2 regions of the Sphingobacterium lactis genome follow, and region 1 is predicted to be linked to the other one. Evidence: riboswitches for the same ligand, from Rfam matches in the RefSeq annotation. Region 1 holds a riboswitch; the other holds the start of a gene.

What was found. Region 1 has a riboswitch for thiamine pyrophosphate ahead of thiM (hydroxyethylthiazole kinase). Riboswitches for the same ligand answer to the same signal wherever they lie in the genome.
Region 2: another riboswitch for thiamine pyrophosphate. It lies ahead of thiS (sulfur carrier protein ThiS); the one in region 1 lies ahead of thiM (hydroxyethylthiazole kinase).

The regions. Positions count from the first base shown of each region.
Region 1 covers NZ_CP049246.1:2,206,210-2,212,572, reverse strand. The annotation lists gene G6N79_RS09705 (NAD-binding protein) at 1-1,373, shown strand, start outside; TPP riboswitch at 1,415-1,507, shown strand; gene thiM (hydroxyethylthiazole kinase) at 1,566-2,372, shown strand; gene thiE (thiamine phosphate synthase) at 2,356-2,988, shown strand; gene thiD (bifunctional hydroxymethylpyrimidine kinase/phosphomethylpyrimidine kinase) at 2,985-3,824, shown strand; gene tenA (thiaminase II) at 3,811-4,476, shown strand; gene G6N79_RS09680 (copper resistance protein NlpE) at 4,620-5,102, shown strand; gene G6N79_RS09675 (quinone-dependent dihydroorotate dehydrogenase) at 5,179-6,216, opposite strand; gene G6N79_RS09670 (ABC-F family ATP-binding cassette domain-containing protein) at 6,269-6,363, shown strand, end outside.
Region 2 covers NZ_CP049246.1:3,497,871-3,504,233, forward strand. The annotation lists gene G6N79_RS15295 (DUF6882 domain-containing protein) at 44-775, shown strand; gene G6N79_RS15300 (DUF7218 family protein) at 792-1,040, opposite strand; gene G6N79_RS15305 (EamA family transporter) at 1,110-1,973, opposite strand; gene G6N79_RS15310 (hypothetical protein) at 2,240-3,028, shown strand; gene G6N79_RS15315 (MBL fold metallo-hydrolase) at 3,074-4,057, opposite strand; gene G6N79_RS15320 (winged helix-turn-helix transcriptional regulator) at 4,173-4,511, shown strand; TPP riboswitch at 4,607-4,706, shown strand; gene thiS (sulfur carrier protein ThiS) at 4,769-4,975, shown strand; gene thiC (phosphomethylpyrimidine synthase ThiC) at 4,989-6,363, shown strand, end outside.

The DNA.
Region 1 (6,363 bases):
AAAAGAACCATGTCATCAGTGTTGGTATTTCGAAAAAAGGAAGGCAGCTGATGAAGAGTTTAAAGGAAGATTACGGCAAAAAGGGCATCGCGATTGAAAAGGAAACAGCCCATGCGGATATCAAGTCAGTCACCAAAATGGGCCATCTGGTCATCATCGGCAATGCGGATGAAGAGAACACCCTGCTGGAAGCGGGTATCAAACGTGCCGATAGCCTGATTCTCTTTCTGGAAAATGAACAAACTGTCATCGAAACCTATGAAACGGTTCAAGATATCTATAAGAAGTCAAATTGCACGAACAAGCTCCGTTGCTTTCTGCACCTGAGCAACCCACGACTGGTCGATCTGGTGAAAAATGCGGAAATACAGTTCCAGGACAAACAGCTGGAACTCCATTTCTTCAATGTTCACAAGATGATGGCCAGGATGTTCTTTGCCCAATTGCCACTGGATTTTGCCAAGCAGGGGAAATCCGTTGCCCATATCAACCGATTGGTATTCTTGGGATTTGGGGAATTCGCAAAAGCCATGGTCATTCAGGCGTTACGTGTATTCCATGTGGCCATCGAAAACAATACCGAAATCCATATTTACAGTCCGCAGGCAGATCGTGACCAACGCCTGTTCGCGGAACAGTATCCCATGGCGCATCATATTTTTCCGGTCCATTTTCATGTCTTTGATGGCACATACAATGCGCTGTTGACAGATCAAGGATTAACAGAAAAAACTGAAAGCAGCCTTCTGGTCTGTGCCTTCGATGATGACCAGAGCAATTTAAACGCTGCATTGGAAATCCTTAATAAAACACAGGAATCCAAGCTGCCGATCTATGTGCTGAATGCTGAAGGCAAAGGTCTCCGTAAGATCATGCGGAGTGCCTCGGATACCGAAAGCCTGAATTTCTTCGGTCAATTGGAGGATATATCCAATTGGGAATTTATTACTGGTGAGAAGCAAGATCGACTGGCGCGAGCCATCCACGACGACTACACCACGTTGCTTTCCGGAGCGAGTTCGGAGAGTGCCCGATACACCTCGAGTTGGCCGACCTTACGCGAGGACGCCAAGGATGCCAATCGCGCGCAAGCCGATCACATCCCTTATAAATTTATCCTGACACAACGGCAATGGCCCGTTCCGGAAAAGGAAGTTATCACCTTTACAGCAGCTGAGGTGGAGACCCTTGCCATTATTGAGCACAACCGTTGGATGGCACACCGTTATCTCAATGGCTGGGCCTTCGGCGAAAAACGGGACGATCAACTGCTCCTTCACCCCTCACTGGTGCCTTGGGAAATCCTGAGCGAAAGTGAAAAGCAGAAGGATCGGGACACAATCTTGCGCATCAAGAGCCTTTTGAAAGGGTAAGTGCGCTGCATTTGAAATTCCAAATAGTTTGGCCTATATTTGATTGGCTTTAGGGGTATTCTGAAAAGAATTGAGAGAGTCCCTTTGAACCTGACGCGGATCATACCGCCGTAGGGAAAAGCAAACGATCGTGATCGATTTATACTGCTATTCTCCTGCCCTCAAGCCATTATTTCGTTAAAAAGAAGAAAGATGGAAAACGACATTTATCATTTATTGTCCCAAGTCCGCGAAAGAACTCCCCTCGTGCAGAACATCACCAATTTCGTGGTCATGAACAACACCGCCAATGCGCTATTGGCTTTAGGAGCATCTCCCATTATGGTGCATTCCGAGGAGGAAATCGAAGAGGTTCTGCAGTTGTGCGACAGTTTGGTCATCAACATAGGCACCTTGAGCAAACCTTGGGCAGAAAATATGCTGAAGGCGGCACGCGCAGCAAATGCCTTGCATAAACCTTGGATTCTAGATCCTGTTGGGGCTGGCATCTCCACACTTCGAAATGATATTCTAAAAGAGCTCCTGGCACTACGCCCTACGGCCATCCGTGGGAATGCATCTGAAATCTTGGCTTTGCAGCATTTCGACACGAAGGGTAAAGGAGTCGACAGCACTGCGGATAGCAGTGCAGCGGTACGTGCCGGCAAGTTCCTTAACCGGCAATATGGTTCCGTTGTCTGTATATCCGGGGAAATCGACTATATCATTTCGGATCAGGAAATTGCTGAGGTGGTGAACGGGTCCGTGATGATGACCAAGGTCACTGGACTTGGATGTACAGCTACGGCTATAACGGGTGCCTTCTTGGGGCTTGGAACATCGCCATTCGATGAAGCCATTGCAGGGGTCGCCATTACCAGTCTGGCTGGGGAGATGGCAGCCAGCATGGCAAAGGGTCCAGGCACACTGCAGCTCAACCTGTATGATATCCTCTTTAACCTTTCGAAGGAACAGATCGTGGAAAACCTGAAAATGCGCCGGTATGCCCATTCATCCTAATTTCCCCTATCCCCTATACTTGGTGATTTCGGAAAAAGACTGTGTGCATCTCCCCTGGCTGCAAGTCGCGGAGGAAGCGATTCGCGGTGGAGTGGATATCATCCAACTGCGGGAGAAGGAACTGGATACAGCAACTTTTATCCAACGAGCAATGGCCCTCAAAGCATTAACAGACAGGTATGGCATCCCCTTGGTCATAAACGACAATGTGGAAGTCGCTTCCGCCGTGGATGCCTGGGGTATCCACGTTGGCCGAACCGACCGACAACCGCAACAGATCCACGAGGAATTTGGCCATAGGTTTCAAATCGGCTGGTCGCTGGAGCTCCTCGATCAACTGCAGGACCACAACATGGATTTTGTCCAGCATCTCGGCGTCAGCCCGATCTTTCCGACACCGACCAAGACCAACACCATTACAGCCTGGGGAATGCATGGCATCCGGGATCTTCGGACCCAAACCGACAAACCCCTGATTGCCATTGGTGGCATGCAGCTTGCCCATGCACACGAAGCTTTCACCGCCGGTGCCAATAGCATCGCCGTAGTATCGGCCATCTGCTCCAGCCTGGACCCCCGGAAAGCAGCTGAAGAACTTAAAAATAGCTTATCATGAACAACACATCCCGATACCATGTCCCGACCGTACTGAGCATCGCAGGGTTCGATGGCAGTGGTGGCGCTGGTATCCAAGCCGATACCAAGACCATCTCCGCCCTGGGCTGCTATGCCATGAACGTATTGACAGCCTTGCCCGTACAGAATACCCAGGGCGTAAAAAATATATTCGACATTCCTGCACAGGCCATCCGCGAACAGCTGGATTGTATCTTCGAGGATACCTATCCCGACAGCATCAAAATAGGTATGGTGCATTCCACGGCGCTGGTGGAGATCATCGCAGAAAAACTGGAATCCTTTACCGGGCCCCTTGTTTTCGACCCGGTGATGGTCTCTACGAGTGGGCATAAATTGATCAACGATGACACCATTTCGGCCATCAAATCTTTACTTTTCCCCTTAGCCTCGCTCATCACGCCGAACATGGACGAAGTCGCCGTCCTGGCCGGGCAGCCCATTACCACCTTGGAGGACATGGAAAAGGTATCCGATCAGATACTTAACCTGGGCTGTCAGGCAGCCCTCTTGAAAGGTGGGCACCTGAAATCAGAAACCCTCACCACCCTCCTGATCCAAAAGGACCAGCCTGTCCGTTATTATGAATCTGCACGAGTGGACACCAAGAATACACACGGATCGGGATGCACCCTCTCCTCGGCCATTGCTTCCTATCTGGCGCAGGGCTTTGACCTGCCCTCGTCCACCCAACAGGGACTCGCCTATGTAAACCAAGCGATCATAGCCGGAAAGGATCTTACCATCGGGAAAGGGAATGGCCCCTTGAATCATTTTTTTAACCCTCAAAAATTAATTACATATGAAATGGACTGAACACGTTTGGAAAGATATCCAACCCCTATATAATAAAATCCTAGCCATGCCCTTCATTCAAGAATTGAAAGGCGGCACACTCCCTCTCGAAAAGTTTCAGTTTTATATGCTGCAGGATGCCAAATATCTGGAACATTACGGCCGAGCGCTAGCTGCACTGGGTTCCAAAGCGATGGATATCGACATGGCATTGGATTTCTTTGAATTCGGAAAAAATGCCCTGGTCGTTGAAAAAGCACTCCATGAGGCGTATTTCCAGCAATTCGGATTGGAACAGCAACAGGAAATCACCATCGAACCCACCTGCCACCATTATATCCACTTCCTGAAGAGCACCGTTGCTTTCGATTCCATTGAAGTGGCAACAGCCGCCATCCTCCCGTGCTTCTGGATCTATAAAGAAGTCGGGGATTATATCCTCAGCCAACAGACCGGTGATGCAAATCCATACAAAAACTGGATCGATACGTACAGTGGTGAGGAATTTGCCGAAGGGGTTAAAAAAGCTTTAGCCTATACGGATCAACTTGCTGAAAATACGACGCAACAAATCCGGGAAGCCATGAGGCAGGCATTCATTACCGCCTCGGAATTGGAGTTTATGTTCTGGGATGCTGCCTACCAAAATAGACAATGGCTGGCAAATCGCTAATCTTACTTTTTTAAAAAATTTATAATTTTTTGAGATATATATGTTTAAACATCTAGTTTATAACCTACTTATTTTAAAGAATTATTAATTATTATCTTAATACCCAATAAATGAGGGCATTTGGCTCAATTTTTGGGTAAATCATGACAAAAATAAATACGCTCATGAAATACCTTTGGCTTTTTTCAGGTTCCATCGCGCTTATGTCGTTCGGTGCCTGTACCTCGAATGCAAATAAACAACTTGAATCTAAGGACTCGGTAGAGACTACAGCCTTGGATAGTCAAGTCACAGATACTGTTCATACATCCCAAAATTCATTGGATTGGAACGGAACGTACAAAGGGGTTATCCCTTGTGCGGACTGCCCAGGGATCGAAACCACTGTGGTCCTAAATCCTGATCTTACTTTCACCTATACGGGTGTTTATCAGGAAAGAGATACCAAAGTGGAAGATACGGGTAAATTTATGTGGCACAACAACGGAAGTGTAGTGCACCTAATGGGTAAAGAAGTGAACATGAAATTGAAGGTTGGCGAAAACCAATTGATTTCATTGGATCAAGAAGGCAATCCGATTGAAGGGCCTTTGAAAGATCATTATATCTTAACCAAAGAAAACTAACACATACAGAAAATCCCCTTTGAATTGCTTCAAAGGGGATTTTTTATATTCAATGACGCCCTATTCTGGGCTTCCGTTACTTCGATCTTTCCTTTAGGATGCCTTTGCAGATATCAGCAACCAATCCTGGACCCTCATAGATAAAACCCGTATAGACCTGTACCAAGCTTGCACCAGCGTTCAACTTTTCAATGGCATCCGCTGCCGAATGGATTCCTCCCACCCCGATAATCGGGAATGCGCGGTTTGACTTATCGGCAAGGTACTGGATCACCTCTGTTGATCTTCTGGTCAATGGTTTACCACTCACACCTCCTGGCTCCTGAACCAGCATGCGGTGGCTCTGAAGGCCTTCTCTGGCAATCGTTGTATTTGTAGCTATCACACCGGCAATCTTGGTTTCCATCACGATTTCCACGATATCATCCAATTGCGTAAATGTTAAATCCGGAGCGATCTTCAAAAGAATAGGCTTTGGATTGCTTTTCTTCGTGTTCAGCTCCTGTAGGGTATTGAGGATCTTCATCAAAGGTTCCTTTTCCTGTAGATCCCGTAATCCCGGTGTATTCGGAGAACTCACGTTCACCACGAAATAATCCACGTAATCGAATAAGCTATTGAAGCAATAGATATAATCGTTCACCGCTTCCTCATTCGGCGTAACCTTATTCTTTCCAATGTTTCCACCGATCAGGACGCCATTCTTTTCTTTCAGGAATTTCAACTTACCGGCTGCGACATCCGCACCTTTGTTATTGAATCCCATCCGGTTGATCAGCGCAGCATCATCGACCAAGCGGAACATGCGTGGTTTGTCATTTCCGGGTTGAGGCTTCGGCGTTACAGTCCCGATCTCAATGAATCCGAATCCCAATCGCGCCATGTCCTCGATGAATTCCGCATTTTTGTCAAAACCTGCCGCCAATCCCACGGGATTCTTAAAGGTCAAGCCAAATACCTTCGTTTCCAAACGGGGGTCCTCCACGTTATAGAGGGAATTCAGCAGGGCCTTTGAGCCCCAGATCTTATTGAAGAACTTCAACCCACCGGTCACCGTATGGTGTGCCTCTTCGGGGTTCATGGAGAAGAAAATCGGTTTAACTAGCTTATACATGCCTGCAAAGGTAGCCAAAGATGGAGAAATATTTATTACTTTTGCAACCGAAATGATATCTATAAATAACTTAACCTTTGAAATCGGGTCCAGAGCCCTGTATGATGAAGCCAACTGGCACATCAAGCCGGGTGATAAAGCCGGATT
Region 2 (6,363 bases), 1.3 Mb from region 1:
TTTTACTTATATTTAGTATTATTATTAACTTAAATAATTATTAATGGGATGGTTAGATAATTTTTTGAACAAACCACTATTTAAAAAAACCAGACCAGACTTTCCACCCGCTGCATGGAAAGAACCAAAATCGGAGCTAGAGCTATTGGAGCGGCACATCGGGTTATCCTTTGAAAAGCAAATTGATTTTGGCGATTACATAGGGCAGTGTGGTTGGGATATCGATCTGGAAGCCGGTACGATAGCCTTCGGAGACAGGCTTCTGGCAAACATCCAGGTTATAGGACGATTTGCGTATTTTAACAATTCATGGCTTTGGGCATGGGCGGCAGAGCAGGTGATTATCCCGCAACCACTATTGGTGGATGCGTTGGCCATACGTTCATTTGGCGAACAGCATGAAATCCGTAGATTTCAACAGTCTACCTATCCTGTTCAAATCGATGAATTGCACAATTTTGGGATGATTGCGGTCGGTATGTTTGGGGCAGACGCTTATTTTATGGGTGATTATGGGCAAGGTGTGGGCCTGTTTACGGTCAAGAACGAAGCGCTCAGGAATCACAGGAAAGATTCCACAGATCGCATCTTCACAACATTTCCGCAGATCGCCGCAAATTTCAATGTCGATCATCGACAGGCATTGAGGTGTTATCTGATGGATAAAGGGTATATCCTGGATGAACAAAAGACCAAGGTTATCGGTAGCAAAGGCAAAGAGAAATGTCTTGCCACCTTCGATAAACATGGTCGATTGTTAACGCTGAAGAGCTAGGCTGACTTGCCAACGTTTAGTGATTGCGGATTTCTTTGATCAATTCGGACTTCGTCATCTTGTGACGCCCTTTGATACCGATTTCCTTGGCTTCACTGAGCAGGTCATCCTTGCTGCGTTCATCTAGCTTGTTGGATCTGTGATCGACAGTACCTGCCGCTTGTGCATTGGCAATGCGTGCGGCTTTTTCCTTGCTTTCACCCTTATCCCGTAAGGCTTCATACGTATCGGGTTTCTTGATCTGTGGTGTTTTTGTTCTTGGCATGATCGTTTAGTGTTGGTTCATACTAATTAAAGAACACCACAGCTTTCAATTCGTTGGTTAAAATATCGATTAGGTCGCACCCTCTTTTTGATCTTCTTTTTTGGAGAACACGGTGGTCCCAATACTGGCCAGCACGACGCAGGCAACGGAAGCCCATTGGGTCCATGTCAGGTATTCCTTTAGGAATAGCAATCCAGAGAGTGCGCCGAATGCGGGCTGTAAACTTGTCAATATACTGAAAGTTTTGGCCGGCAAATGCTTGAGTGCCACCATATCCAGGGAAAAGGGCAATGCAGAAGAAAGTATGGCCACCAATAGCCCCATTCCGAACAGCGAAGGGGTAACGTCGAATAGCGCACCATCCCAGATGGCAAAGGGCAGAATAGCGATCGTGGCAATGATCATACCTACGGATACCGCATGTCGGCCCTCCATCACCTTGGATACCCGACTGCCCATGACGATATACACCGCCCAGAACGTACCCGCCAAAAAGGCCAGAAACAATCCAAGCGGATCCAAACTCCCACTCTGCCATGGCACAATCAGCAGAATACCCAAACAGGCCAACAATGCCCAGACCACATCCAATAATTTTCGTGAAAGCGCGAAAGCAAGGAACAAGGGACCGATAAACTCAATCGTTACGCCCAATCCAAGGGGGATACGCTGAATGGCCATGTAGAAGATCAAGTTCATCGCTGCAATACCAAGACCATAGGCGCCACAATAAAACCATTGTTGCCGGTTCAATCCACGAAGGTTGGGACGATTGATGAAGTACAACAGGATTGCTGAAAGCCCGATCCGAAGTGCACTGGTCGCAATGGGACCGATTGCTGGAAACAGCTGTTTGGCAATCGATGCCCCACCCTGCACACAGACCATGGAAAGAATGGCTGCCGTAACAGCGATTTTGGTATAGTTTTTCATAAAAATTAGCAGCAACATCCGACTTCCGAAGGAGCAGACTAAAATACATTTTTAAAAGGATATCCGCACGGTACTTTTGCGTTATCGGTAAAATTCTTTCAGATATGCCTTGAACGAATCTATACTTTCTACATGATTACCTGGCCTGACCACGATTAACGTTTTTCCACTATCAACTTATTGTTAATTTATGTTACAAAAACATGCATCATGGAAAAGTTTATTTAAATTAGATTCAATTGTAAGCCACTATAAATTCTGTAAGCATGTCTTCAGTTAAGATGAATTCCAGCAATCGGGTGAATAAGAAAATATTGATGGTTATGGCCCTCATGGTAGCTTCAAACGTTGAAGCCCAAGTGTACACCGGTCGGATTACTTCAGCCGACAGTAGCCTCTACCTGCGGGATATAAAGATTACCAATCTCCACACGAACTCGTCAAGCTCCTCCCAATTCGACGGCACTTTTTCCATCGCGGCAAAGCCAACAGACAGTATCGCTTTCCAGCATCCCCATTGGAAGGAGCGAAAGATTGTCGCCGGAGCAATGCCTTCGCTGATTCTGTTATATAAGAAGGACTTGGTCTTGGAAGAAATTGTTATTGTCGGAAACACCAAAGCAGCCAAGATCCAAAGCTTGGAAAAGCTCAAGAAAGATCGGGCAGTTCGGGATGGAATCTACTTCGATGGCAAGCCTCCCCTCTATCTTCTCAATCCATTTGGCGGACCTTACGTCACATTTTTCTATGAGCTGTTCAGCAAGGCTGGCATAAACGCTCGGCGCACCAACAAGTTCATCCAACAGGAACTTGAGAACATAGAGGTCGATCAAATCTTTAACAAGAACAGTATCCAAGGCATCATCGATCTTGATGACGAAGAATTGGAAAATTTCATCGTACGCTATCGACCCTCACTTTCCGAGACCAAAAACTGGAATACGTATGACCTCCATGTTTATGTAAAGAATAGCTACGCTGATTTCATCAAGAATCCTGTGCTGACCAAACTTCCGACCGATAGCCTGACCATCGTGACGGGACCAAAGCCATAAGCGGCAGCAGATAGCCCCAGATAAGCGGTAGTTATGCGGCTATGCTTAGAGTTTCAAGCGGACTGGACGCATAACGTTAAAGGGTTTCCACGTGTAGGCTTCGGCTTCCTGATCGATAAATCCAATCCCCGGCCACGGCAAATGGCAGCCCATGATGGCTTGTCGGTCTGTCGCACGCTTCCTTAATATTTCTTGTCGTGATTCCACCGCCGCATCAAAGTCACTATCCCACGCCGTGCCCCATGCAGGTTGTGAAATCAGCACCGGACTATGGAATAGATCCGTAGTAAAATGCAAGGTGCGACCTGCTGACCCAATGGTAAATACCGTATGCCCTCCGGTATGGCCAGCGGCCAGTTCAGGCACTATATTCTTAAATAGGGGCTCCCCATAGGAAATGCGCTGCAAACGATCCTCGATCTTTCCAAGCACGGCCCGTGCGAAATCAATATTCTCCTTGCCCACCTTATCACCTTTGGAATTGGAAAAATCTGGCTTATCATCGAACCAAAAATCAAACTCCCGTGCTGCAATATGATACGTGGCATTCGGAAAATTGGGCAATCCCTGCGCATTCAATACCCCTCCAATATGATCGATATGTGCATGCGAAATAATGATGTCCGTCACGTCCGAAGCCGCAATCCCAATACCTGCCAAATTTCCCAATAATTTGCCGGCAGTTTCGCCAAAGTAATGACCAGCACCGGTATCAAATAGGATGACTCGGTTATCGATCTCCAACAATAGGACATTGATGGGACCTTCCATATTTTGTTCGTTAAAATGGTACTTACGCATCTCTTCCGACAATAATTTAGGGGCAATTCCCGGGGCAAGGATGGGCTGCAACCCTTCTGCAGCAAAGTATCCATCAGTCAGGATATACCCTTTAACTTTTCCGATTTGAATCGGAAGTGACGGGAATCCGTTAACCACTTCCTGCCCCTTTGCGGAAGCAACCTGACTTAAACCGTGTAGGCCAATGCCCATGATACCCAACGCTTTTAATACCGTTCTTCTGTTCATGTTTTTATTTCAAAGCTAGGCACCAATAGTCCTTTTGTCAAGTATGTACTTTTTTGTACCTTAGGGACGAAAAAGTATGCATTACTGATTTTCAACACCTTACAAATAAATAAAAATGGAAGAAAAGGCAATTTGTGCAGTGGACTTCGCCTTTCGACGGATTGGCGGTAAGTACAAGGGTCGTATTTTATGGTATCTCCACGAACGGGAAACGCTCCGGTATGGTGAGCTGAATAAAACCATCAAGGATATCACCACCAAAATGTTGACCCAGACCTTACGCGAACTGGAAGCCGATCAATTGATTGTCCGAAAGGTCCATCAGGTCGTTCCACCAAAAGTTGAGTATTCCTTGAGCGAAACGGGCAAGGAACTGATCCCCTTTATTACATACCTCAATGCTTGGGGTACCAAACAGATGCAGAAAGAAAATATAGCAGAAATAGGCTGTTAGGGGTTTAAAGCCGGATATGCAACCCTTTCCCTGATACCAGGAATTGTTTCATTTCTTAAAATTATTTCTTTTGCTGGTTTGTATTCCCTATCTTGCCGATACTTTAGGGGTGTCTGCACGAGGTAGCAGGCTGAGATTTTACCCTTACAACCTGATCTAGGTCATACTAGCGGAGGGAAAAGTAAAATGTCTTCATGGGTGCGTCCTGTACCACTGTAGTCATTCCTAAAGTTTTATTCATCAATGGATTTACAGGAATGCTACTAATCGTCAATCATCAATCAAAAATTTACAAGCCTGCTCCACAAAATCTGGAGGAGCTTCTTGCTATCGAATTAAAGCCGCATAGCAAAGGAATCGCTGTGGCCGTTAATGGCCAGGTTATCCAAAAGGCGAATTGGGCGAATTGCCCGTTACAGGAATCGGACTCAATACTAATCATTACCGCAACCCAAGGCGGATAAAAGCACAAAAGACATGAAAGATCAAGCCATTACTTCAGCAGGATTTCCCAACTCCCGGAAAATATACATTCCAGGTTCGCTTCACCCCATCCAGGTGGCCATGCGCGAAATTACCCTCAGCCCGACCAAACTCAGCAATGGGGAGCTGGAAGTGAATCCACCCATCAGCATTTACGATACCTCAGGTCCATACACCGACGAACAGGCATCGATCGATATTCGCAAAGGTTTGCCACGCATCCGTGAGCAGTGGATCATGGACCGCGGCGATGTGGATACGCTGGCACAGATTAGCTCGGTTTATGGGCAACAACGTTTGGCCGACAGCCGATTGGATGAACTACGCTTTGCCTACAACCATAAAGCGAAAAAAGCTAAGGAAGGCCAAAATGTAACGCAATTGCACTATGCGAAGCAAGGGATCATCACGGCAGAAATGGAATACATTGCCATCCGCGAGAATCAGCGGATCGAGCAATTGCAACAGGCAACGCCGGGAATGGCCCAACAGCATCCGGGCGAAAGCTTTGGCGCAAATACACCGAAAACACATATCACGCCGGAATTTGTCCGTCAGGAAATAGCGGCCGGTCGTGCCATCATTCCCAATAACATCAACCATCCCGAAAGTGAACCCATGATCATCGGGCGGAACTTTTTGGTGAAAATCAACGCCAATATCGGCAACAGCGCCGTAAGCTCCAGCATCGAAGAAGAGGTGGAGAAAGCTGTATGGGCCTGCCGATGGGGTGCTGATACGATTATGGACCTGTCCACCGGCAAGAACATCCACGAAACTCGCGAATGGATCATCCGCAATTCACCCGTACCCATAGGGACAGTACCTATCTATCAAGCATTGGAGAAAGTGAAAGGTGTGCCGGAGGATCTGACTTGGGAAATCTTCAAGGATACCCTGATTGAGCAGGCTGAGCAGGGTGTTTCCTATTTCACCATCCACGCCGGCGTCCTGTTGCGCTTTATCCATCTGACGGCAAAACGAGTGACGGGCATTGTATCTCGCGGCGGATCGATTATGGCCAAATGGTGTCTTTATCACCATAAGGAAAACTTTCTGTACACCCATTTCGAGGATATCTGCAAGATCATGAAGCAGTACGACGTAGCGTTTTCCTTGGGGGATGGGCTACGCCCGGGTTCGATTGCGGACGCCAATGATGCCGCCCAGTTTGCAGAATTGGAAACGCTGGGTGAACTGACCAAAATTGCCTGGAAGCACGATGTGCAGGTCATGATCGAAGGACCCGGACATGTGCCCATGCACATGATCAAGGAAAACATGGACAAACAACTGGCAGCCTGTGATGAGGCACCATTCTATACCTTGGGCCCATTGACCACCGATATCGCACCTGGATATGATCACA